DNA from 4 places in the Caballeronia sp. LZ033 genome. Region 2 is predicted to be linked to each of the others. Evidence: predicted binding sites of a transcription regulator. Region 2 holds the regulator's gene; each other region holds the start of a gene.
The links. Region 2 encodes LexA, which represses DNA repair genes until DNA is damaged. Its sites were predicted from a motif close to ACTGTATNNNNATACAGT; they were not measured.

Region 1 (5,540 bases), on a different contig from region 2:
GTGAAGTCGGCTATGGTCTTCACGCGCGGATCGTTCGACACGAGGTAGTAAGGGAAATTGCCCAGCGACGCCACGCCCTTCACATTCTGGCGGCCATGCGTGCGGTCCCAGATGGTCAGCAGCGGACCGACGCCGGCCGCCGCGATATCGACGGAACCAGACAGCAGCGCGTCATTGACGCTTGCGCCGCCCGAGAGCTTCGCCCATTCGACCTTGATGTCGAGCCCTTCCTTCTTGCCTTCCTGCTCGATGAACTTCTGGTCGCGCGCGACGTTGAGCAACAGATACACGACGCCGAACTGCTCGGCCACCCGCAGCGTGCCCTCGGCCTGCGCGCCCGCCGACGTCACGCCCAGCGCGAGCGCGAGCGCTGCGCCAAGTGCGCGCGCAGCGCCCTTCCCTTTGCGAGACTGCATCGATGAAACCCCGTGATTCAATGAATAGTGTTTGATGTGGACCGGTCAGAAAGGCGCGTCGCCTTCGATGGTCGTGCGATACAGCTTGCGGCGCTGATCGTCGGGCGTGCCGGCCGCGAGATGCATCACCGAGCGGTTGTCCCAGAACACCATGTCGCGCGCCTGCCATTGATGGCGATAGATAAATTCCGGCCGCGTGCTGTGCGCGAAGAGTTCGGCGAGCAGGGACTGGCTTTCGTCTTCAGGCAAGCCGATCACGCGCGTGGTGAAGTGCTCGCTCACGAACAGCGCGCGGCGCTGCGTTTCCGGATGCGTCCGCACGACGGGGTGCGTCACCGGCTTGACCTGGGCAATCTGTTCCGCCGAGAGATTCGGCCGCCACGGGCTGCGCTTCTGCAATTCGGCGTACTTGGCCAGATAGGTATGCTCGGCCACGCGCCCGTCCACCGCTTTTTGCAGATGCGCGGGCAAGCTGTCCCACGCGAGATGCTGGTTCGCGAACAGCGTGTCGCCGCCGACCGCCGGCAGTTCCTGCGCATGCAGCAGCGAGCCGAGGCTCGGCTTGTCCTTGTACGACAGGTCCGAATGCCAGAAATGGCCGGCATCGCCCAGGCCGATCGGCTTGCCGTTCTCGGTGATGTTCGAGACGATCAGCACTTCCGGATGGCCCGCGAGCCCGAACTGATGCAGCACGTGGATCTGCAGCGGCCCGAAGCGCTTGCTGAACGCCACCTGCTCGTCTGGCGTGATGCGCTGGTCGCGGAACACGAGCACGTGGTAGTCCAGGTGCGCGCGATGGATGCGCGCGAAATCAGCTGCCGACAATGGCCGCGACAGATCGAGCCCGAGCACTTCGGCGCCGAGCGGGGCATCGAATGGACGGATCTCGATGGGTTGATCGGCGGCGGATGCCTGAATGTCGGCGTCTTGAGAAGCGGTCAGGGTCGTCACGGTCGAATGGTTCGAATCGGTCACTTCGGGGAAGCGAACAATCTAGCGTGCGGCACAGCAGCCTACAACGAAGCATCTGACATGTGCTTATCTGCGCGCGTCATAAGCCTGTCGCGCCGGCTCACTCGCCGGGGGCGTCGAACGGCAGTTCCACCTGCATCGGTTCGACGGGCGCGCTCTCGTCGTGGCCCGCCAGCGCGCTGACGCGCACGCCGAGCAGACGAATGCGCCGTTCGAGCACGATGCGCTTCAGGCATTCGGTCGCGGCGCGGCGAATCTCGACGGGATCGGCCGTCGCGACCGGCACGGTCAGGTCGCGCGTGACGGTGCGGAAGTCGTCGAAACGCAGCTTGATGCCCACCGTGCGGCCGACATAACCCTTGCGCTGGAGATCGTCGGCAACGCGCGTGCAGAGCGCGGTGAACTCGGCGGACAGCGTCGCACGGTCCTGCTTCGGATGGAAATCGCGCTCGAAGGTGGTTTCGCGGCTCATCGACTTCGGCGTGGAGCTGGTGACCACGGGCCGGTCGTCCTCGCCTTGCGCGATGCGGGCCAGCCACGCCGCGTAAGTGCGGCCGAAGTGCGTCTGCAGCAAGCCGGGATCGGCGGCGGCGATGTCGCCCACCGTATGGATGCCGAGCGCCGCCAGCCGCTCGTTCGCCTTCGGCCCGATGCCGTTCACCTTGCGCGCGGCGAGCGGCCAGATGCGGGTGGGCAGGTCGTCCATCGTCAGGATGGTGAGGCCGTCGGGCTTGTCGAGTTCGGAGCCGATCTTCGCGAGCAGCTTGTTCGGCGCGATGCAGACGGAACACGTCAGCCCGGTGGCCTCGTGCACGGCATCCTTCATGCGGCGGCCGATCTCGGCGGGCTCGCCGGGCAGGTCGCCGACATCGATATAGATTTCATCGATGCCGCGATTCTCGATCTGCGACGTAAAAGTGGCGACGGCCGCATTGAAAAGCCGCGAGTAATGGCGGTACGACTCGAAATCGGTGGGCAGCAGGATGGCGTCCGGCGCGAGTTGCGCGGCCTTCATCATGCCCATCGCGGAAAACACGCCGAACTTGCGCGCTTCGTAAGTTGATGTGGTGACGACGCCCCGCCCCGCGTAGTCGCGCAGCCGGCGAAAGCGGCGCGTGCCGTCGGGCAGCGTTTCCGGCGTGGCGCTGCGGCCGCCGCCCACGACCACCGCCATGCCGCGCAGTTCGGGATAGCGCAGCAGCTCCACCGATGCGAAGAACGCATCCATGTCGAGATGCGCGATGCGGCGCGGCGCCGGATGCGGAGCTTGCGGGTTCATCGGCGCGGCCGGTGCGCCGCGTCCAATGCGCAAACGACAGGTTTCAACGCATGGAACATGGGAGTGCGCGTTGCGCGGCGCTGCGAAAACGAGGGATGGCGCTACTGTACATTCATACAGTTATTTGCGCTAGGGAGGCTGTCAAACGGCAGCAGGATCGCTTACTGAAAATGCCCGTGACACAGCATCCAAAGGAAGACAAACCTCCCGGCTGGTGATGGGCTGATGATGAAACCCGCCAGGCGCAACCTCGGCGGCGAGGTACGTTATGGATATGAGAATCGAAAAGCTGGCGTTCCAGACGCCGCCCGCTACGCCGTCGCGGGGCGGGCACGGCTCCCGTTGCACGCTTGCGCGCGGTCAGGACCATCGCCGCTGAACGCCCGGGCCAGGAGCGTGCCTCACTCCGGCGTCCGCTTCTCCGCGAGCGCCCGGCGGCAATCGTCGAACACCTGCCGCACGACATCCGATTGATAGTTGAGGTCTTCGCTGTCGAGAATCTCTTCGACGGCATCCCGCGCCCAGTCCGCTTCGAGCAGCGCGCAATGCTGCGTGGCGATGTCCCGCGCGATGGCCGCGAGCTTGGCGATGGTCAGCCAGTCGGCCAGTCGCTGATGCCGGTCCAGCCACTTGTGCGCCGCCTGCACGTGGAAGGTGGCGGCCGGCCAGACACCGTTCAGGTAGAACGCGCCGAGGCTGCCGCACGTGAGCCAGCAGAGCAACTCGATGCGGTCGCGGGCACTGAGGGTACGGGGCACATCGTTCATGGCGGCCTTCACGAAGACGATCGATGAATGCGCGAAACGCGCGGCGTTCCGCTTGAAAACCCGCTTTGAAACCGTATGAAAGACGATATCACGGGATGGTGCGGCGCGGCAGTGCGTTCACGCTGCACGGCCCCGCCGACAGTGCGCTGGCGAACGCTGATGCATGCCATGGGAAGCGCATTGCGCGTGCCCGCGCGCGCTCATTCTTCGCTAATGGACGCGGCCTAATCTGCTTCTGTCGGCCCGCGGTACAGGCCATTAATCACGACGGGAGTCCATCATGTTCGAACGTTTCTCGAAGTCACTCGGCAGCTTCTTTTCCAGCCACGACGCGCAGGAAGACTATCTGTCCTCCTCCACCGATCTCGCCGACCTCGAACGCCGCATGCGGCAGGTCGAGGAACAGGATCATTCGTACAGCATGCATTTTTGCGGCGAGATCGGGCATCACGGCGACCGGCGCTGAAACCTGCGCGTGGCCCAGTGCGTTACCTGGTGTCCTCGTGGCCGGCCTGTCCGAGCATCACGGTCCAGCCGAGCCCGCGCACGTTGCGAATCACGCTCGCGCCGAATTTCTTGCGCACGGAATGGATGAGCACGTCCACGGCGTTGCTCTCCACTTCCTTGCCCCAGCCGTACAGCCGGTCTTCCAGCTGGTCGCGCGAAAAGATGGTGCCGGGACGTTCGAGCAGCGCATGCATCAGCGCGAATTCCCGCGCCGACAGCACGCCCGACGTTTCGCCACAAGTGAGCGTGCGCTGGTCGAGATTGAGGTTGATGGAATCGTCGCCGAGACGGGACACCGCGTAGCCCGCCTTGCGACGCAGCACGGCGCGGATGCGCGCGAGCAGTTCCGGCATGTCGAAGGGTTTGAGCAGATAGTCGTCGGCGCCGAGATCGAGGCCCTGGACGCGCGTATCGAGGTCGTCGCGTGCGGTGAGGATCAGTACCGGCGTCGCGTTGCCGGCCGAGCGCGCCTGCCGCAGCAGTTCGATACCGCTCATGCCCGGCAGGCCGAGATCGAGCAGCACCACGGTGTAGTCGGCGGCGCCCAGCGCCTCGCGGCCCGCCTGGCCGTCACGCACCCAGTCGACGGCATAGTCCGCGTCCTTCAAGGCCCGCATGAGGCTCGTGCCGATCTGGATGTCGTCTTCGATGAGAAGAATGCGCATGCTCTACCCCGCCCCGTGAAATCCAACGGACCGCACGGCGCCGCCATGCGGACAGGAATGACGCGCCTCGCGCGCCGGCATTGCAACGGGACGATGCACCCCGCGTGTCCCGCAGCGAATGCATTGTAATCGGCGCAAGTTGCGCCGTCTCGCGCCGTCTCGTTCAGGCGCAGACGGGATCGGGGGCGGTCAGGTTTTCCGTGACGGCCTCGGTCACGAAGCCGATCGACGCGACGATCCCCGATTGCCCGTCATCGCGGTTGCGCAGCATGACGTCGCCGCCGTAGCGCGCGGCGATCGCCTTGACGATCGACAGCCCGAGCCCGCTGCCCTCGATATCCGGACAGGCCCGAAAGAAGCGGTCGAAGACGCGCGGCAGCAAGGCCTCGTCGATGCCCGGCCCGGTATCGATCACGTCGATCCACACCCGTTCGCCATCGCGCCGCATGCGCAGGTCGATGGTGCCGCCATCGGGCGTATAGCGCACCGCGTTCGACACCAGGTTCTTCACCGCCATGCCCAAGTCCGTCTCGATGGCCCGGACGTGCGCGCTCACCATCTCCTCGGCGCCGATATCGAGGCCACGGGCGATGGCGATCGGCAGGACATCGGCGACCGCGCCCGTCACGACTTCCGACAGATCCACGCGCGCGAGCGGCGCGGCGCCGTTCACGGGCGCATCGGCGCGCGCCAGACGCAGCAGTTGCGCGATCAGCTTGCCGCTGCGCGCGATGCCCTTGCGCAGTTCCTGGAAGCGTTCCTGATTGCCCGGAGCGATATGCGGCGCCAGATTGTCCGCCTGCAACTGCAGCGCGGTGAGCGGCGTACGCAGCTCGTGCGCGGCATCGGCGATGAACTTGCGCTCCTTGTCGATGGCGCCCGCGAGACGTTCGATCATCGTGTTGATCGACTCGATGAAGGGCTTGATCTCGGT
Region 2 (5,540 bases):
TCGTAGCTCGGCGCAAGCGCCGTCACGATCATCGCCGTGCTGGAGAAAGCCAGCCCGGTCAGCACGATCACCGGCACCGCGATCAGCATCGACGGAAAGCTCGCGTAGCCAAGCGCGCCCGCGACGATCATGATCGCGACGCCCGACAGCACCGACTTGCTGGCGGCCCAGACAATCTCGCCCAGCACGATGTCGCCGAGCGTGAGCGGCGTGTGCATGATGGCTTCCCAGGTGCGCTGCACGTGCATGCGCGAGAAGCCGGAGTACATCGCCTCGAAGCTCGACGACATCATCACGCTCGATGCCGCCGTGCCCGCCGCGAGAAACGCGATATACGACACGCCGTCGACATGCCCGACCATCAGGCCGAGACCCAGGCCCAGGCCGAACAGATAGATCATCGGGTCGGCGAGATTGCCGATCATCGAGGCGATCGCGAGCTTCTTCCACACAAGGTAATTGCGCCGCCACACGGACATCCAGTGGGTGGCGTTGGCGGGCAGCGCGCTCGAGAGGGGCATGAGGTTGTCGGCTTGCGCTTGCGTTTGTTTCCGGCGCGCGGCTTTGGCCTTGGCGCTGGATTGATCGAAGGTATTCATGAGCGTGTGCGGTTCAGTCCACCATCTCGCGGCCCGTGAGGCGCAGGAACACATCTTCCAGATTCGCCGGACGATGCAGATAACGTACGCCGGCGCGCCCGCGGACGAGCGCATGCACGGGTTGCGGGTCATCGACGTAGCAGAACAGCGTCTCGCCGCTGACTTCCATGCGCGCAACGAGCGGTTCCAGTTCGGCGGCGAGGGCTTTCGGGTCCGGCCCGTAGATCTCGATCACGTCCGAGCCGATCACCGACTCGATCAGTTCGCCCGGCCTGCCTTCGGCGATCTTGCGTCCTTCCTCGATCACGCACAGGCGGTTGCACAGACGCTCCGCTTCTTCCATGAAATGCGTGGTCAGCAGGATGGTCTTGCCGCGCGCGAGCAGGGAACGAAGCCGTTCCCAGATCAGATGGCGCGCTTGCGGATCGAGACCGGTGGTCGGTTCGTCCATCACGAGCACGTCGGGGTCGTTGACGAGGGCGCGCGCCAGCGTGAGGCGCCGTTTCATGCCGCCCGACAGCTCGCCGACGCGCGCATCGGCCTTGCTCTCCAGCCGCGCGAATTCGAGCAGCGACGGCACCAGCGCGTCCATGCGCGCTCCCTTCAGGCCGAAGTAACGACCGAACACGACGAGGTTTTCGCGGACGGTGAAATCGGGATCGAGGTTATCGAACTGCGGCACCACGCCCACGCGTTCGCGAGCGAAGCGGGCGCGCGCCGGAACGGGTTCGCCGACGAGCCGGATCGAGCCGCTGTCCGGCGACGTGATGCCGAGCAGCATCTTGAGTGTCGTGGTCTTGCCTGCGCCGTTGGGACCGAGCAGGCCGAAGCACTCGCCGGGACGCACATCGAACGAAAGGCCGTCCACCACCGTGCGCGTGCCGTAGTGCTTTCTGACCTCGCTGAACTCGATGGCGGGTGCGCAGGCGCCGGCATCGTCGTGAAGGCCGGCACGCGATGGCTGCTGCAATGTTTGATCAGTCATGCAATCGTGTTGCGAGGAAAAAGCGATGGGAAATCCAGCGGGCTAGTGTAATCCAATGCACCAGCGTGGCGCTCGACGTGCTGCTGCAAGCGGCAAGCCCGTTTCGAATCCGTGCGGAAGCCCCGTGCTTTTTTCGGCCGTAGCGCGCGACGCCTGCCTGGCAAGGATGTTGCACGGCTGGCACGACGCCAGCTTGCATGCACGGCGCACGCATCCGGTTAGCGTTTTCCACCGTTGTGACGCTCCGGGCGACACACGATCATGAAGATGCGACACCACGGGAAATCGCATTGCCTTCATCTGCCTCGTTCCGGTCCGGAGCGCCGGCGCGAAGGGCAAGTCTGGCCAGGGAGGTCAAGATGGATAGCTATCGAAAAATCCTGCTGTGCTATGACGGCTCCAGAGAGGGCCGCAAGGCGCTGCGTCAGGGCGCGAATCTCGCGCTCGACCTGAAGGCGGAAACGCACATTCTGGCCGTCGTCGACATGCGCTCGAGCATCGCACAGAGCGCCGGGATGCTCACCGACATGGCCTGTGGCCGCTTCGAGGATGCCGCGCGCGACATCCTTCAGGAAGGCGTCGACTGGTTGCGCGAACGCGGTTTGCCGGCGCAGGGACACTTCGCGTTCGGCCATCCGATCGACGAGATTGCGGCGCTCGCCGAACAGTTGAACGTGGATCTGGTAGTCGTCGGGCACCGCTGCCGCAATGGACTCGCGCGCTGGTGGATGGGCGCGGGCAACACGCCGCTGCTCGATCGCGTGAAGTGCAGCATTCTGGTCGCAGTGTGTCAGGCGGGTGAGTCGACCGAGGCGGAAGAAGAGGCCGCCATGGCGGCCCGGCCTGTGAAGGCGGAAGTGGGCGCCTGAACGACGCTTCAGCGACGCTTCAGAAACGCCTCAGCCGTCCAGATTCACCGCGACGAGCTTCCATGACACGAGGCCATCGCGATGAAAGATGGCCGAGTAACGGGCGTCGCCGGCGCCGTGCTGATAGGTCACGGCGAAGGTATTCAAGTCGCGATAGCCCGCGGTGGTGGCAGGCGGTTTCGGCGCGGCTTCGGGTGTCGGGGCGACGCTGCCCGATGCCGGTCCTGCGGATGAAACCGCCGCCTCGTTCGTTCCGGCCGGCGGCGGGCGTTCGCCGGGGGTGCCGCGCGGCGGGATGCCGTTGAGAATGGCCGCGACGCCGTCAGGCGTGGCATAGGTGTCCACCAGCGGACCGACGACCGCCGCGCCGATCATCGCGCCGATGATGGCGAGCGGATTTCCGCTTTTCTGGATGTCCACACGCCGCGTGAGCAAGGCGGCGACTTGCTCCTTGAGGCTCGCGCGCAGCGCGGGATAATCGACGTATTCATTGACCGTCTGCGCGTCGCGCGCATCGGCTGCGCGCTTGAGGCGATTCAACGCGATGTAGGGCGATGCATAGATATAGCTCAGCAGTCCGATGACGATCAGGACGACGAGCGCGGTCAGGATGGAGCGGGTAGTGCGGGACATGCGGTGAAAGGGCCTCGCGCGGAACGTGAATCCCGATTGACCGCGCAAGGGCCCGATAAATCCCGCGAACCCGAAATCGGCGTCTGCCGGAACCCGCTTACGCGAGGATCCCGCCCGCCAGCCCGGCGCTTTCCTCCGCGATGCAGCGGTCGATCATGCGCGACACTTCATCGATCTTGCCGACCAGGATCACGCGCGATTGTCCGCGATACACGCGCACCGGCGCGCGTTCGGCTGCTTCCGCATGCACGCCGCTGTTCAGCGAAACCCGCGCAAACGCCGGCTGACGCGACGGCAGTGCGGGCATGTCCGTCTCGAAGAGATCCGGCGTGGTTTCGGCGCGCGGCATGCCGCACGAAATCAGCGTGCGCAGATGACGCAGACGGCCGAATTGGCGGAAGGGCAACAAGCGGGCGAAACGTTCCATGGTGACTCTCCAGACGATAGGGCGCACAGCGGCCCGCCGCGAACGGTGGCCGTCATGCTGGTTTTTTCGGTTGAACGCCCGGGTGAGCGTCGCTGCGGTTGGTGAGTTGATATTCCGCTATTACCAGGACATTTCTTGTCTCAGTGAGACAGGCGAAACATAAAAACTTCCAATCTTTTCTGAGGCTTGGTCTCACCACGCTCACCACCGCGTATGCCGGAATATCAGAACTCGCCGGAGCGAATCAGGCCGACCGCGATGCCTTCGAGCGCGAACTCGCCGCTGCCGGAGCGCACGAAAATGTTCTCGTAGTCCGGATTCTCGGCGATCAGTTCGACGCCATCGCGATGACGCTTCCAGCGCTTCACCGTCACGTCGTCGCCCAGACGCGCGACCACGATTTGCCCGTCCTTCGCTTCGGTGCGCTTTTGCACGGCCAGCAGGTCGCCGTCGAGAATGCCCGCGTCGCGCATGGACAGCCCGCGCACCTTCAGCAGGTAGTCCGGCTTGCTCGAAAACAGCGCAGGGTCGCAGGCGTAGTGCTGCGAGATGTGCTCCTGCGCGAGGATGGGACTACCGGCCGCGACCCGGCCGACCAGCGGCAGCGAAAGCTGCATGATGCTCGCATGCGGCAGCGTGAACTGATGCGGCACGTCTTCCGGCCGCTCGATGCGCGCTGAGTCGCTCAGCAGGCGAATGCCGCGCGACGAGCCCGCCGCGAGTTCGATCACGCCCTTGCGCGCCAGCGCCCGCAAATGCTCCTCGGCCGAATTGGCCGAACTGAAGCCGAGTTCGGCGGCGATCTCGGCGCGCGTGGGCGGGAAGCCCGTACGCTCGATCGCGCGCTGGATCAACTCGAACACCTGCTGCTGCCGCGCGGTGAGTTTGGATGTCTTGTTCACTGGCTCGGACCCCTGGGGCACTGTATGGATGGACAGGTGACTGTATTTTTATACAGTATTCCGCGCTTTTCAAGCTTTACTTTAAGTTCGGTTGTGCAGGCCCGCAGCGAGCGCGTTCGAGCCCCAGCCACCCTTTCTACGTAGAGGAATAAGCTTCTTAGCAGTTTCACGTATAAAAAAGTGACAAACGATTATTTCTAATCATATAGACCCGTCGTTAGACTGATTCCGTCAATTCGATAAGACGGAGAACGGGGAATGCAAAGCTTGAAATGGGGATTGGGTCGGGGCGCGCGACGCCTGCTCGCGGCGGCTGCGCTGACAGCGGCGGGCATCGGCATGGCGGCGTCCGCGAGCGCGGAGACATCGTTCCTGAACGTGTCCTACGATCCGACGCGCGAGCTCTATCAGGACTTCAATCAGGCCTTCGCGAAGAAGTGGAAGGCCGAGACGGGCGAGACCGTCACCTTCAAGCAGTCCCACGGCGGCTCCGGCGGCCAGGCGCGCGCGGTCCTCGACGGCCTGCAGGCCGATGTCGTCACCCTCGCGCTGGCGTACGACATCGACGCCCTCGCGGGCAAGGGCCTCGTCAACGCGGACTGGCAGAAACGCCTGCCGGACAATGCCTCGCCGTACACCTCGACCATCGTGTTCCTGGTGCGCAAGGGCAATCCGAAGCACATCAAGGACTGGGACGACCTGGCGAAGCCGGGCGTGTCCATCGTTACGCCGAATCCCAAGACCTCGGGCGGCGCGCGCTGGAACTACCTGGCCGCGTGGGCGTATGCGCAGCACAAGCCGGGCGGCAACGAGCAGACCGCGAAGGACTTCGTGACGAAGCTCTACAAGAATGCAGGCGTGCTCGATTCCGGCGCGCGCGGCGCAACGACGAGCTTCGTGCAGCGCGGTCAGGGCGACGTGCTGATCGCGTGGGAGAACGAGGCGTTTCTGTCGCTGAAGGAGTTCGGTCCGGAGAAATTCGAGATCGTGGTGCCGTCGGTGAGCATCCTGGCGGAGCCGCCGGTCGCGGTGGTGGACAAGGTCGTCGACAAGCACGGCACCCGCAAGCTCGCCGAGGCGTATCTCAAGTACCTGTATAGCGACGAAGGCCAGCAGATTGCCGCG
Region 3 (5,540 bases), 890 kb from region 2:
GCGAGCGCGATGCGGGCCTGGAGCGCGTCGGTGCCGGTCGGCAGCAGGCGCACTGCGGATTGCTCCGGATGCTGTCGTTCGAGCGGCGTCAGCGCGGTTTCGAGCGGCGTCGCGGTGTCGGGCGGGAGCGCCTGGCTTGCCGGACGGTCGAACGCCGTCGCGGGCGGGCGCGTGGCGCAGGCGGCGAGCAGTGTCGCGGCCAGCAGCGCCGTGGCCAGGCCGCGCACGCCTGACATAATTCCTCGCGGCGCAACGCGCCGATCCTTTCGCACGCCCGGCGCGCCACGCCGTGCTGCTCGCTGCATTCCCCGGCTTTCCGACACTTCGATTCCTCGTTCTCGTTGTTGCGACTCGTCCGTCGCTTGCGTTCTGGTGTACGTGGCGGACGAAGCGTCGTAGCAAAAAGCGTTCTCCCGCCACGTCATCGAAACAATTCTAAGGGGAATCGTGAGGCAGCCCTGTCGACGTCGGTGGCATGGCGAACGAGGAGGGCGGCAAAGGCGCCGGACAAAAAAAAGCCCGCCTGGTCGAAGGCGGGCTGACAACCCCTGTCACAGATGTCTCAAGGAGGAGACGGATTCATCCTAACCATGGACGGGCCGCGCACCAACCAAGCATTCGTGCCATGCATTTCGTCACGTGGCTCATTTGTTTATCAGGCATCACGCGTGGCCGTGCGGGGCGGCGCTGGCATCGGCGGCGTCCGGGTTCGGGGCCGTGCCGGTTTCGATGAAGCGCCGGCTGATGCGGTGAAACCGCAGCGTCATCAGCGCGGCGACACTTGCGAGCCCGGCGGCGAGTCCCCACCACAGGCCCTTCGCGCCCAGTTCGAAATGGAACGCGAGGACATAGCCCGTCGGAAAGCCGACGCCCCAGTAGCCGAACGCGGCGGCGAGCATCGGCACGCGGGTGTCGCGCAGGCCGCGCAGGCAGCCCGAGCCGACGGTCTGCATGCCGTCGACGATCTGGAACACCGCCGCCACGCCGAGCAGCGACGCGGCGAGCGCGACGGTGCGAGCGTTGGCGGGATCGTCGAGTTTCAGATACAGGCCGACGATCGCGTGCGGCACCGTGATCAGCACGAGGCCGGAGCACATCATGAAGCCGACGCCCAGCGCCAGCGCGACGAAGCCCGCATGGCGCGCGGCGACCGGCACGCCCGCGCCGACCCAGTAGCCGACCCGCACGTTCGCCGCCTGACCGATCGCGAGCGGCACCATGAACGCCACCGACGCCACGTTGAGCGCGATCTGGTGCGCGGCCAGCGGCGCTTCGCCGAGCAGGCCGACCATCATGCCGGTGGCGAGGAAGAGCGTGGATTCGACGCCGTAGGTGATCGCAACCGGCCAGCCGATGCTGAACAGCTCGCTCATCAGCGGCAGGCGCGGCCGCGTGCGCGTGACGAAATGGCGATAGCGCGGCCGCAGATGCAGGAACGCGACGAGTGCGAGCGCGATCAGCCAGACGGTGAGGGTGGTCGCCGCCGCGGAGCCAAGAAAGCCTTCGCGCGGCAGGCCATAGGCGCCGTGAATCAGGCCGTAGTTGAGGAAGCCGTTGACGAACACTCCGCCGATCGACACCCACAGCAGCCTGCGCGCCGCACCGATGGCCGGCAGGAACGCGCGCATCATGCCGACGCCGATCAAACTGCCGGGCGTGCCCCAGCGCAACACCGCGCAGTATTCGCCGACGTTCTTCGCCAGCAGCGCCGGTTCGTGGAACGCGAGCAGGATGGCTTCGGCATAGGACAGCAGCACGAAGGCGGGCACTGCGAGCAGCAGCGAGAGCACGAAGCCGGTCCAGTAGATGCTCGGCACGCGCTCGTCGGCGTTGGCGCCGCGTGCGTGCGCGACCGATACCGACACCGACGTCAGCACGCCCTGCAGCAGCGTCACGACGACGAAGAAGAGATTCGCGCCGAGGCCGCCGGCGGCGAGCGCATCGGGACCGAGCGAGCCGAGCAGGATGGTGTCGGTGACGCCCATTGCCATCTGCGAGAGCTGCGCGATGGCGAGCGGCGCCGCGAGGCGCGCGGTGTCGGCGGCGTGACGGGTGAGGCTCGGCGGTCCTTGATGCGCGCGCTGCGCGCGCGTGGTCTGGGCTTGCATGGTTGAGAGCGAATCAAACGGAGAGGACACGGCGGCGTGGCGGCGTGGCGGCGCGGCGTGGGGACGCAAGCTTCCTGACCGTGCCGACGTCAGGATTATTCCGCGCCTTTCCCGGGGCCAGGCCGCGAAACGAAAGATGACAAGCTTATTGCGTCGCGTGCGGCCTGTCGATGACGCGCCGGCTTATGCCGGGCTTTTGGCAAGCGCGTGACGCGTGCGCTCAAGCTTCGCGATGCGTCACGCGGGGGCGCGCACGCGGATGGTCCGGCCGTCGAGTTTCACGACCTGGCCCGCGCGGATCTTGCAGGTCTTACGCAGTTCCACGTGGCCGTCGACGGTGACTTCGCCCATGGCGACGCGCGCTTTCGCGGAGCCGCCGCTGTCCGCGAGACCCATCAGCTTGAGCAGGTTGTGAAGTTCGACGAAGTCGCCCGTGAGGGTGAATTGGAGTGACGGCATGGACGGGCGAAGCAGGATTGCAGGAAGTAGGCGTCCATCATAAACCACCGGCCCCGCGCGCCGGGCATGCGCCGTGCTCTTTGCAAACGGGACCCCGGTAAACGGTTCGAAAGCAGTCTGGTTGGCAAATGTAGCCAGATGAAAGCGTCGGTAACAATGACAGCTTTTGGAGAACTCGTCCGCACACCGTCGGGTCCGACGGTTTGACTGAAACAGCTTCGGTCATCTTTCCAAATCGACAAACGCCGCGCGGACCGCATTCCGGCGGCACACAAACCAGAGAGAGGACACGCTCATGACTCAAGCTCGCAATCTGTTGATCGGTACCGCCATTGCCACGCTCGCTGCTTCGAGCGCCTTCGCGCAAAGCACGCAGCCGGCCCCCATGACGCCCCCGCCCGCGCAGGCGCAGACCATGCAGCCGGCGCCGGGCCAGATGTCGAATCAGATGCCGGGCAACGCGATGCCCGCGCAGGCCCAGCAACCGGCAACGCCGGCGCCGCAGAACCTCGTCGCACCCGCTCCGACGGACCCGCTCGTGCAGCGCCGCAACGCCAACGCACAGGCCAACGCGGAATACCGCGCGTCGAAGAAGGCGTCGAAGGCCGAACTGAAGGCGCAGCGCCAGCAGGCCAAGGCCGACTACAAGGAAGAGGTCAAGAACGCGAAGATCAATCGCAAGGCCGACAAGGACGCCGCCAAGGCCGAACTGAACGCCACTGAGCCGAGCACGCCGAAGGACACGGGACTGCAGCACTAAGCGGATCACTAGGCGGGTCGCTGTCCAAGCGGAAACGTTCAAGGGAAGACTTATGAAGCAAGGATCGAAGGCATTCATGGCCGCGCTTGTCGCGGCGACGCTGGCCAGCGCGAGCGCAGCTTCGTTCGCGCAGACCACCAGCGACGCGCCGATGACGAAGGCCGATCAGAAGGCGGCGAAGAAGCAGGCGTCGGCCGACAAGGACGCCGCTGTCGCGCAGGCCAAGGCCGACAAGAAGAAGACCGAAGCCCAGTCCGAAGCCAACGAAGCCGCTGCGGACGCCAAGCTGAAGAACGCGAAGAAGGCTGACTGATCGTCTGAACGCGTTGATCGGCGTGATGAGCCCGGTTCCTGTTGGACCGGGCTCGTTTGTCTTTTGGGGGCCAAAAGCTGAGCCGTGGCAAAGACTTGCGCGCGAAGGTTGTATGGATATACAGTGTGCGTCACTCTTTTCCAGCCAGTCCCATCTCCCGTGCTCACGCTCCCCGATACCGCCGACACCGCTGCCGATGCCACCGCCAGACAAGTCGCGGACTATCTCGCGAAGCTCAACGAGGCACAACGCCAGGCCGTCGAATTCGGTGTCGATGAACCCGATCGCCGTGGCGGGCCGCTGCTGGTCATCGCGGGCGCGGGATCCGGCAAGACCAATACGCTCGCGCATCGCGTCGCGCACCTGCTCGTGAAAGGCGCCGATCCGCATCGCATCCTGCTCCTTACTTTCTCGCGCCGCGCCGCCCTCGAAATGACCCGGCGCGTGACGCGCATCGCCACCCAGGCGCTCGGCACGCGCAGCGCCATCGCGCAGGGACTGACCTGGTCGGGCACCTTCCACAGCGTCGGCGCGCGGCTGCTGCGCGATTACGCCGATCTCGTCGGCCTCGCGCCGTCGTTCACCATCAACGACCGCGAAGACTCCGCCGACCTGATGAATCTCGTGCGCCACGAGCTCGGCCTGTCATCGAAGGAGAAGCGCTTTCCGGCCAAGTCCACCTGCTTTTCGATCTACTCGCGCGTCGTGAACACCGGCGCGTCGCTGGCCACGGTGCTCGACCAGTCGTTCCCCTGGTGCCGCGAGTGGGAAGCCGACCTGAAGCGCCTGTTCGCCGCGTATGTCAACGCCAAGCAGTCGCAAAGCGTGCTCGACTACGACGACCTCTTGCTCTACTGGTCGCATCTCGCGGCGGAGCCGTCGGTTGCGGCGGACTTGTCGAGCCGTTTCGATCACGTGCTCGTCGACGAATACCAGGACACCAACCGCCTGCAGGCGTCCATCCTGCTCGCGATGAAACCGGACGGACGCGGCCTGACCGTCGTCGGCGACGATGCGCAGTCCATCTATTCGTTTCGCGGCGCGACGGTGCGCAACATCCTCGACTTCCCCGGCCACTTCAACCCGCCCGCCGCCAGCGTCACGCTGGATCGCAACTACCGCTCGACGCAGCCGATCCTCGAGGCGTCGAACGCAGTGATCGGGCTTGCGTCCGAGCGCTACACGAAGAACCTGTGGACCGACAAGGCGTCGGCGCAGAAGCCGCGCGTCGTCAGCGTCGCCGATGAAGCCGATCAGGCGCGCTATGTCGTCGAGAAAGTGCTGGAGGCGCGCGAAGGCGGCATGAAGCTCAAGTCGCAGGCGGTGCTGTTTCGCGCGGCGCATCACAGCGCCACGCTCGAAATCGAGCTCACGCGGCGCAACATTCCGTTCGTGAAGTTCGGCGGCCTCAAGTTCCTCGATTCGATCCACGTCAAGGACGTGCTCGCCGTGCTGCGCTGGGCCGAGAATCCGCGTGACCGCGTCGCGGGCTTTCGCGTTGCGCAGTTGCTGCCGGGCATCGGGCCGGCGCTGGCCGGGCGGCTGCTCGACAGTGTGAGCGCGCCGCAGGCGGTGGCGTCGCAGGCCATTGCCGGTTTTCAGGCGCCGGCGCGCGCCAGCGAGGACTGGCCGCGGTTCGTCGGGCTGATGGCGAAGCTGTGCGGCCGCGAATCGGGCTGGCCGGCCGAGTTCGAAATGATCCGCCGCTGGTATGAGCCGCATCTCGAACGCAATCACGAGGACGCGGCGATCCGTATCGGCGACGTGCTGCAGATGGAGAGCATTGCGTCGACGTATCCGACGCGCGAACGTTTCCTCACCGAACTCACGCTCGATCCGCCCGACGCGACCAGCGACGAATCCGGCGTGCCGCTGCTGGACGAGGACTATCTGATCCTCT
Region 4 (5,540 bases), 880 kb from region 2:
CGCCAGCGTGGATCTGCGCCTTCACGACCCAAACCGGGCCGCCCAGCGCTTCCGCGGCCTTGACCGCATCATCCACCGAGAACACGGGTGTGCCGCGCGGGACCGCGACGCCGAATTTCCGCAGGATTTCCTTACCCTGGTACTCGTGAATCTTCATGCGTGATTCCTTCAGTCTGAGAGTTGGAGTGAACTTCTATGTGTTTGAACCGCTGATTCTTTCGATTCTTCTTTTCAGATTGCCGTGCGTCCGCGTGAGCGGGTGTGCTGCACGAGGCGAACTATGTCTCCCGCCTGTCTTTCGGATCTGCTTGCTCGCTGGTTTGCGCGCTTGCGTCATGCGTGGCGACCGTGGGTTCTTTTGCGGCCGGCTCATGGCCGAACCAGCGCGGGTAATGTTCCTTGACCGCGGGACCGTCGAAGCGCAACGCATGACAGCGGCCGAGCTGGAACGGCGGCTCTTCGGGCGCGCTGCTGCCGGGCTGGCCGGCTTCGGACCGCTTGAAGGGATTGCCGCTTTCGATCTTCCAGACGTCGCCCGCGAAGGCTTGGACAGCCGCGGTCGGCAGCACGCCGCACAGTTCCGTGAGATGCGTGCAGCCGACCGTGCCGCGCAGCACCTGATTGGCTTCGCGGCGGAAATTCTGCAGGAGGTTGAGGCCGATGAGCTTGCGATAGGCCGTGTTGGACTCGGCGCACAGACCGCCATAGGGCGCCCAGTCGGACGATGCTTCCGCGCCGACGATGGTGCAATTGCGGTCGATGGTGATGCGCAGCCAGAGTTCATGGATCGGCAGGCCGAGCGGCCGGACGCCCGTCGCGAGTGTGAAGTCGCGCGGCTTCTCGTCGGTTAGACAGGCTTCAATATCCCACAGACTATCTTCGCGCTCGAAGGCTTCCAGCCGAATTGCGCGTCGATGGCGCAAGTGTCGGGGAGCGGGAGGCGAGAGAGGCATGCTGGAAGTGAGCCGGTACGGAGAAAACCGTGCGATTTTAGCATATTGGGTATTTCCGGCCGGACATGCCCCTGAGGATCGGCGCATACCTGTTGCCGTGTGGCGTGATGCAGGTTCGAGCGGCTGTGCTCAGTCGTCGACGATCTCTTCGCTCCAGTCCTCGTCGCCGCCCTTCAGGATCTTGCCGATCGTGCCGCCGGAGAAGCCGCGCGCCGCCAGGAAGCGCGCCTGCCTGGCGCGTTCAGCGGGCGTGTCCGGCAAGGTGCCGTACTTCTTCTCCCATACGGCCCGGGCGCGGTCGGTCTCGGTTTGCGCGAGCTTGTCGGCGGTCTCGCTGATGAGCGACTCGCCGACCGCATGGCGCTTCAGTTCGCTGATGATCCGGCTGCCGCCCATGCGCGCGGCCCGCCGATGCACGACGCTCTCCACGAAGCGTTCGTTCGACAGCCAGCCGTCGCGTTCCAGGTCGTCCAGCACGGTGTCCAGGGATTCGGTTTCGCTGACATACGGACTCAACTTTCGCGACAACTCGGCCCGGCTGAACTCGCGACGCGACAGCGCCGCGAGCGCACGCCCTTTCAACGAGCGCTTCGGACGCCTTGGGTCGCTCGCTTCGGCAACCGAAGTCTTGCGAGTGCGCTGGCTCGTGCGGGTGAACACTGCTTCGTCCGCCGCGGCTGGTGGTGCTTCAGCCGGCGCGCATTGCTCGAATGGCTCGAAGGGGTCGGCGTCTTTGAAGGGATCTGTGAATGGCGGAGGCGCTGGCCGCGCGCGCCGGGGCGCGGGCGTGGACGGGGACTCGACGGACGCCGATGTGCGTTTGGCGCGCTGTGCCGGGGGCTGCTCGGTGGCCTGCTTCAGCAGGGCGCGAGCGTGTGCGAGGCGCGTTGAGCGGGGGTTTGCGCGGCTTAGAGAGGCGTCCGATGCAGCCGCCAGGTCCGATGCCGTATCCGGCTCGTCCGACCGCCCGCCCATGCTTGCCCCGGAAACGCGACGCGCCGACGCGAAAGACCTCTTCGCGTCGGCGCGTTTCTTGTCACTGCGTGGGAATGCGCCTTTGGGCGAGACTCCGCGCCGTTCGCTGCTTCGTTCGTAGCGGTCGACGGATGCACAACCTTCCTCCGTTGCCTCATCAGCCGGACCGGGCTCCGAAGCAGGCTCCGAACCAGCCTCCGGATCAGCCTTCGAATCCGTCTTCGAACCGGGCCGGCGCCTGAGCATCGTCCTTCAGGCTCGACGCTTATTCGTCGTCGGCCACTTCGGCCTTGACGGCGACCACTTCACCCAGCGCAGCCACGCCCAGCGATTCACGGATCTTGTTCTCGATCTCGCGTGCGATGTCCGGATTCTCGCGCAGGAATTCACGCGCGTTGTCCTTGCCCTGACCGATCCGCTCGCCGTTGTAGCTGTACCAGGCGCCGGCCTTGTCGACCAGCTTCGCCTGCACGCCCAGGTCGATGATTTCGCCCTGACGCGAGATGCCTTCACCGTACAGGATGTCGAAGATGGCTTCGCGGAACGGCGGCGCGACCTTGTTCTTCACGACCTTGACGCGCGTTTCATTGCCGATGACTTCGTCGTTCTTCTTGATCGAGCCAATGCGGCGGATATCCAGACGCACAGACGAATAGAACTTGAGCGCATTACCGCCGGTAGTGGTTTCCGGGTTGCCGAACATCACGCCGATCTTCATGCGGATCTGGTTGATGAAGATGACCAGGCAGTTCGTGCGCTTGATGGTGCCAGTCAGCTTGCGCAGCGCCTGCGACATCAGACGCGCCTGCAAACCCGGCAGCGAGTCGCCCATTTCGCCTTCGATTTCCGCCTTCGGCACGAGCGCCGCTACGGAGTCGATGACGATCATGTCGATGGAGCCGGAGCGCACCAGCGCGTCCGCGATTTCGAGTGCCTGCTCGCCCGTGTCCGGCTGCGAGATCAGCAGTTCCGGCACGTTCACGCCGAGCTTGCCTGCGTACTGAACGTCGAGCGCGTGTTCCGCGTCGATGAAGGCCGCCGTGCCGCCGAGCTTCTGCATTTCGGCAACTACCTGCAGCGTGAGCGTGGTCTTGCCCGATGATTCCGGACCGTAGATTTCCACTACACGGCCGCGCGGCAAACCGCCGACGCCGAGTGCGATGTCCAGACCGAGCGAACCGGTGGACACCACCTGAATGTCTTCGACCGCCTCACCTGCGCCGAGCCGCATGATCGACCCTTTGCCGAATTGCTTTTCGATCTGCGAGAGCGCGGCGGCCAGGGCCTTGCTCTTCTCCGCAGTCATTCCAGCCGGGCCTTTCTTGCTTTCTTCCATGAATCGTCCTTTGCTATGATGAACGGCGTCTGAGGCAGTGTTCACGGGCATTTCCGCTGCTCGAACGAGCTTCTCGAAAGGCCTTTTCACACGCACGCAGACACTGTATAAAAAAACAGTAGTTTTTGCAAGCAGGTAACGGTGCGACGCTGCTTTTTTCCGCGTCGCCCAAGTTGCACGCCCTGCGCAAGAACCGCGATACACCTGGAGACCGCCGCGCCGGGCGACATTCGGTGCCGGCAATGCCGCTGCGCTTCGCCGCGCATGCGGGCGTACCAAGGCGCACACGACGATGCGAATCCTCATTGCCGAAGACGACAGCATACTCGCGGACGGTCTCGTCCGATCACTCCGCCAATCGGGCTATGCCGTCGACCATGTGAAGCATGGCGTCGAGGCCGATACCGCCCTCTCGCTACAGACTTTCGACCTCCTGATCCTCGATCTCGGCCTGCCGCTGATGCCCGGCCTGGAGGTGCTGCGCCGCCTGCGCGCACGCAATTCGCAGATGCCCGTGCTGATCCTCACCGCCGCCGACAGCGTCGACGAACGCGTGAAGGGACTCGACCTCGGCGCAGATGACTATATGGCCAAGCCCTTCGCGCTCAACGAGCTCGAAGCGCGCGTGCGCGCGCTGACGCGGCGCGGCGCGGGCGGCGGTCCGACGGTCGTGAAGCACGGTTCTCTGAGCTTCGACCAGGTCGGACGCATCGCGACGATCGGCGAGCAGGTCATCGACTTGTCCGCGCGCGAGCTCGGCGTGCTCGAAGTGCTGCTGCAGCGAAGCGGCCGGCTCGTGTCGAAGGAACAGCTCGTCAATCATCTGTGCGAGTGGGGCGAGGAAGTCAGCAATAACGCCATCGAGGTCTACGTGCACCGGCTGCGCAAGAAGATCGAGCCGAGCGGCGCGAAGATCATCACGGTACGCGGACTCGGTTACACGCTGGAGAAAGCGGGCGCGTCGTCGAACGGCGCGGGCCCGCAGCCGCCGGCCGACCCGATGCCCGCCAGCCATCACTACAAGTAGGCGGCATGGCGTCGTCGGCTTCCACCGAATCGCGCGCGCAGAAGCCATCCGCTGAAGCCTCCGCCGACTCCGACACCCAGCGCGACGCGCGCTACGCCAACCCGTTCGCGCCGCCCGACGAGCTCGAGCCCGATGCGCACGCGCATCCGCGCTCGCTCTTCGGTGAAATTCTCGACTGGATGCTGGCGCCGCTGCTGCTGCTCTGGCCGATGAGCATCGCGGTGACCTATCTCGTCGCCAAGTCGATCGCCAACGGGCCCTTCGATCGCGCGCTCGAAGCCGACGCCTACGTGCTGGCGCGGCAGATCCAGCCGGTCAACGGCGTCGCGGAACTGCGCCTCCCCGACGCTACCCGCGACTTCCTGCGCGCCGACAACATCGACAGCGTGTTCTTCCAGGTGCTCGGCACGCGCGGCGAGCTGGTCGGCGGCGACCGCGACATGCCGCTGCCGCACGACGACGACCGGCCGCAGCCCGGCATCGTCGAATTCCGCGACGATGTACTGCGCGGCAACGACATCCGCGTCGCCTACACGACGGTGGATCTGCCCGGACTCGCGCCCGGACGCGATCCGGCCAGCACCCAGCCGGTGCTGGTGCAGGTTGCCGAGACGCTCGACAAACGCAGCCAGCTCGCCAACGACATCATCAAGGGCGTGATCCTGCCGCAGTTCGTGATCCTGCCGCTCGCGATCATCCTGGTGTGGTTCGGACTGTCGCGCGGGCTTGCGCCGCTGCATGCGCTGCAATCGAATATCCGGGCGCGCCGTCCGGACGATCTCTCGCCGCTGGAGGCCGACCGCGCCCCGCCGGAGATCGCGCCGCTGGTCGCCTCGTTCAACGATCTGCTCACGCGGCTCGAACAGAACATGGAGTTCCAGAAGCGTTTCATCGCCGATGCCGCGCATCAGATGAAGACGCCGCTGGCCGGCTTGCGCATGCAGGCCGAGTTTGCGATGCGCCAAGAGGTGTCGGCGGAGGTGCAGCGCTCGCTGGAACAGATCGCGACGAGCTCCGAACATGCCGCCCGCCTCGTCACGCAATTGCTGGCGCTGGCGCGCGCCGAGAATCGCGCGGCGGGCGGCATCTTTGCGCGTATCGAGCTGACGGCGCTCGCGCGCCTCGCGGTGCGCGACTGGGTGCAGCCTGCGCTCGCCAAGGGCATGGACCTGGGCTATGAGGAGCCGCCTCATCCGGTGGAGGTGGAAGGCAATGTCGTGATGCTGCGGGAGATGCTCTCGAACCTGAT

Region 1: dinB (DNA polymerase IV) is a predicted target of LexA. The motif match lies at 2,771-2,788, and genes of this name have one in related genera.
Region 3: QCE62_RS10770 (ATP-dependent helicase) is a predicted target of LexA. The motif match lies at 3,748-3,765, and genes of this name have one in related genera.
Region 4: recA (recombinase RecA) is a predicted target of LexA. The motif match lies at 3,367-3,384, and genes of this name have one in related genera.

What each region holds. Positions count from the first base shown of each region.
Region 1 is NZ_JARUXQ010000004.1:193,439-198,978, reverse strand. It holds gene QCE62_RS28330 (ABC transporter substrate-binding protein) at 1-416, opposite strand, end outside; gene QCE62_RS28325 (TauD/TfdA family dioxygenase) at 462-1,358, opposite strand; gene dinB (DNA polymerase IV) at 1,489-2,667, opposite strand; gene QCE62_RS28315 (hypothetical protein) at 3,069-3,434, opposite strand; gene QCE62_RS28310 (DUF3563 family protein) at 3,715-3,900, shown strand; gene QCE62_RS28305 (response regulator transcription factor) at 3,923-4,606, opposite strand; gene QCE62_RS28300 (ATP-binding protein) at 4,770-5,540, opposite strand, start outside.
Region 2 is NZ_JARUXQ010000001.1:1,409,746-1,415,285, forward strand. It holds gene QCE62_RS06480 (ABC transporter permease) at 1-521, opposite strand, end outside; gene nodI (nodulation factor ABC transporter ATP-binding protein NodI) at 613-1,584, opposite strand; gene QCE62_RS06490 (universal stress protein) at 1,944-2,453, shown strand; gene QCE62_RS06495 (DUF2939 domain-containing protein) at 2,484-3,086, opposite strand; gene QCE62_RS06500 (hypothetical protein) at 3,184-3,513, opposite strand; gene lexA (transcriptional repressor LexA) at 3,738-4,415, opposite strand; gene QCE62_RS06510 (sulfate ABC transporter substrate-binding protein) at 4,674-5,540, shown strand, end outside.
Region 3 is NZ_JARUXQ010000001.1:2,298,287-2,303,826, reverse strand. It holds gene QCE62_RS10795 (phospholipase D family protein) at 1-305, opposite strand, end outside; gene QCE62_RS10790 (MATE family efflux transporter) at 663-2,108, opposite strand; gene QCE62_RS10785 (RNA-binding S4 domain-containing protein) at 2,346-2,567, opposite strand; gene QCE62_RS10780 (hypothetical protein) at 2,863-3,327, shown strand; gene QCE62_RS10775 (hypothetical protein) at 3,380-3,640, shown strand; gene QCE62_RS10770 (ATP-dependent helicase) at 3,800-5,540, shown strand, end outside.
Region 4 is NZ_JARUXQ010000001.1:534,005-539,544, reverse strand. It holds gene sucC (ADP-forming succinate--CoA ligase subunit beta) at 1-172, opposite strand, end outside; gene QCE62_RS02595 (DUF2889 domain-containing protein) at 279-953, opposite strand; gene recX (recombination regulator RecX) at 1,083-1,613, opposite strand; gene recA (recombinase RecA) at 2,194-3,264, opposite strand; gene QCE62_RS02580 (response regulator transcription factor) at 3,557-4,291, shown strand; gene QCE62_RS02575 (sensor histidine kinase N-terminal domain-containing protein) at 4,297-5,540, shown strand, end outside.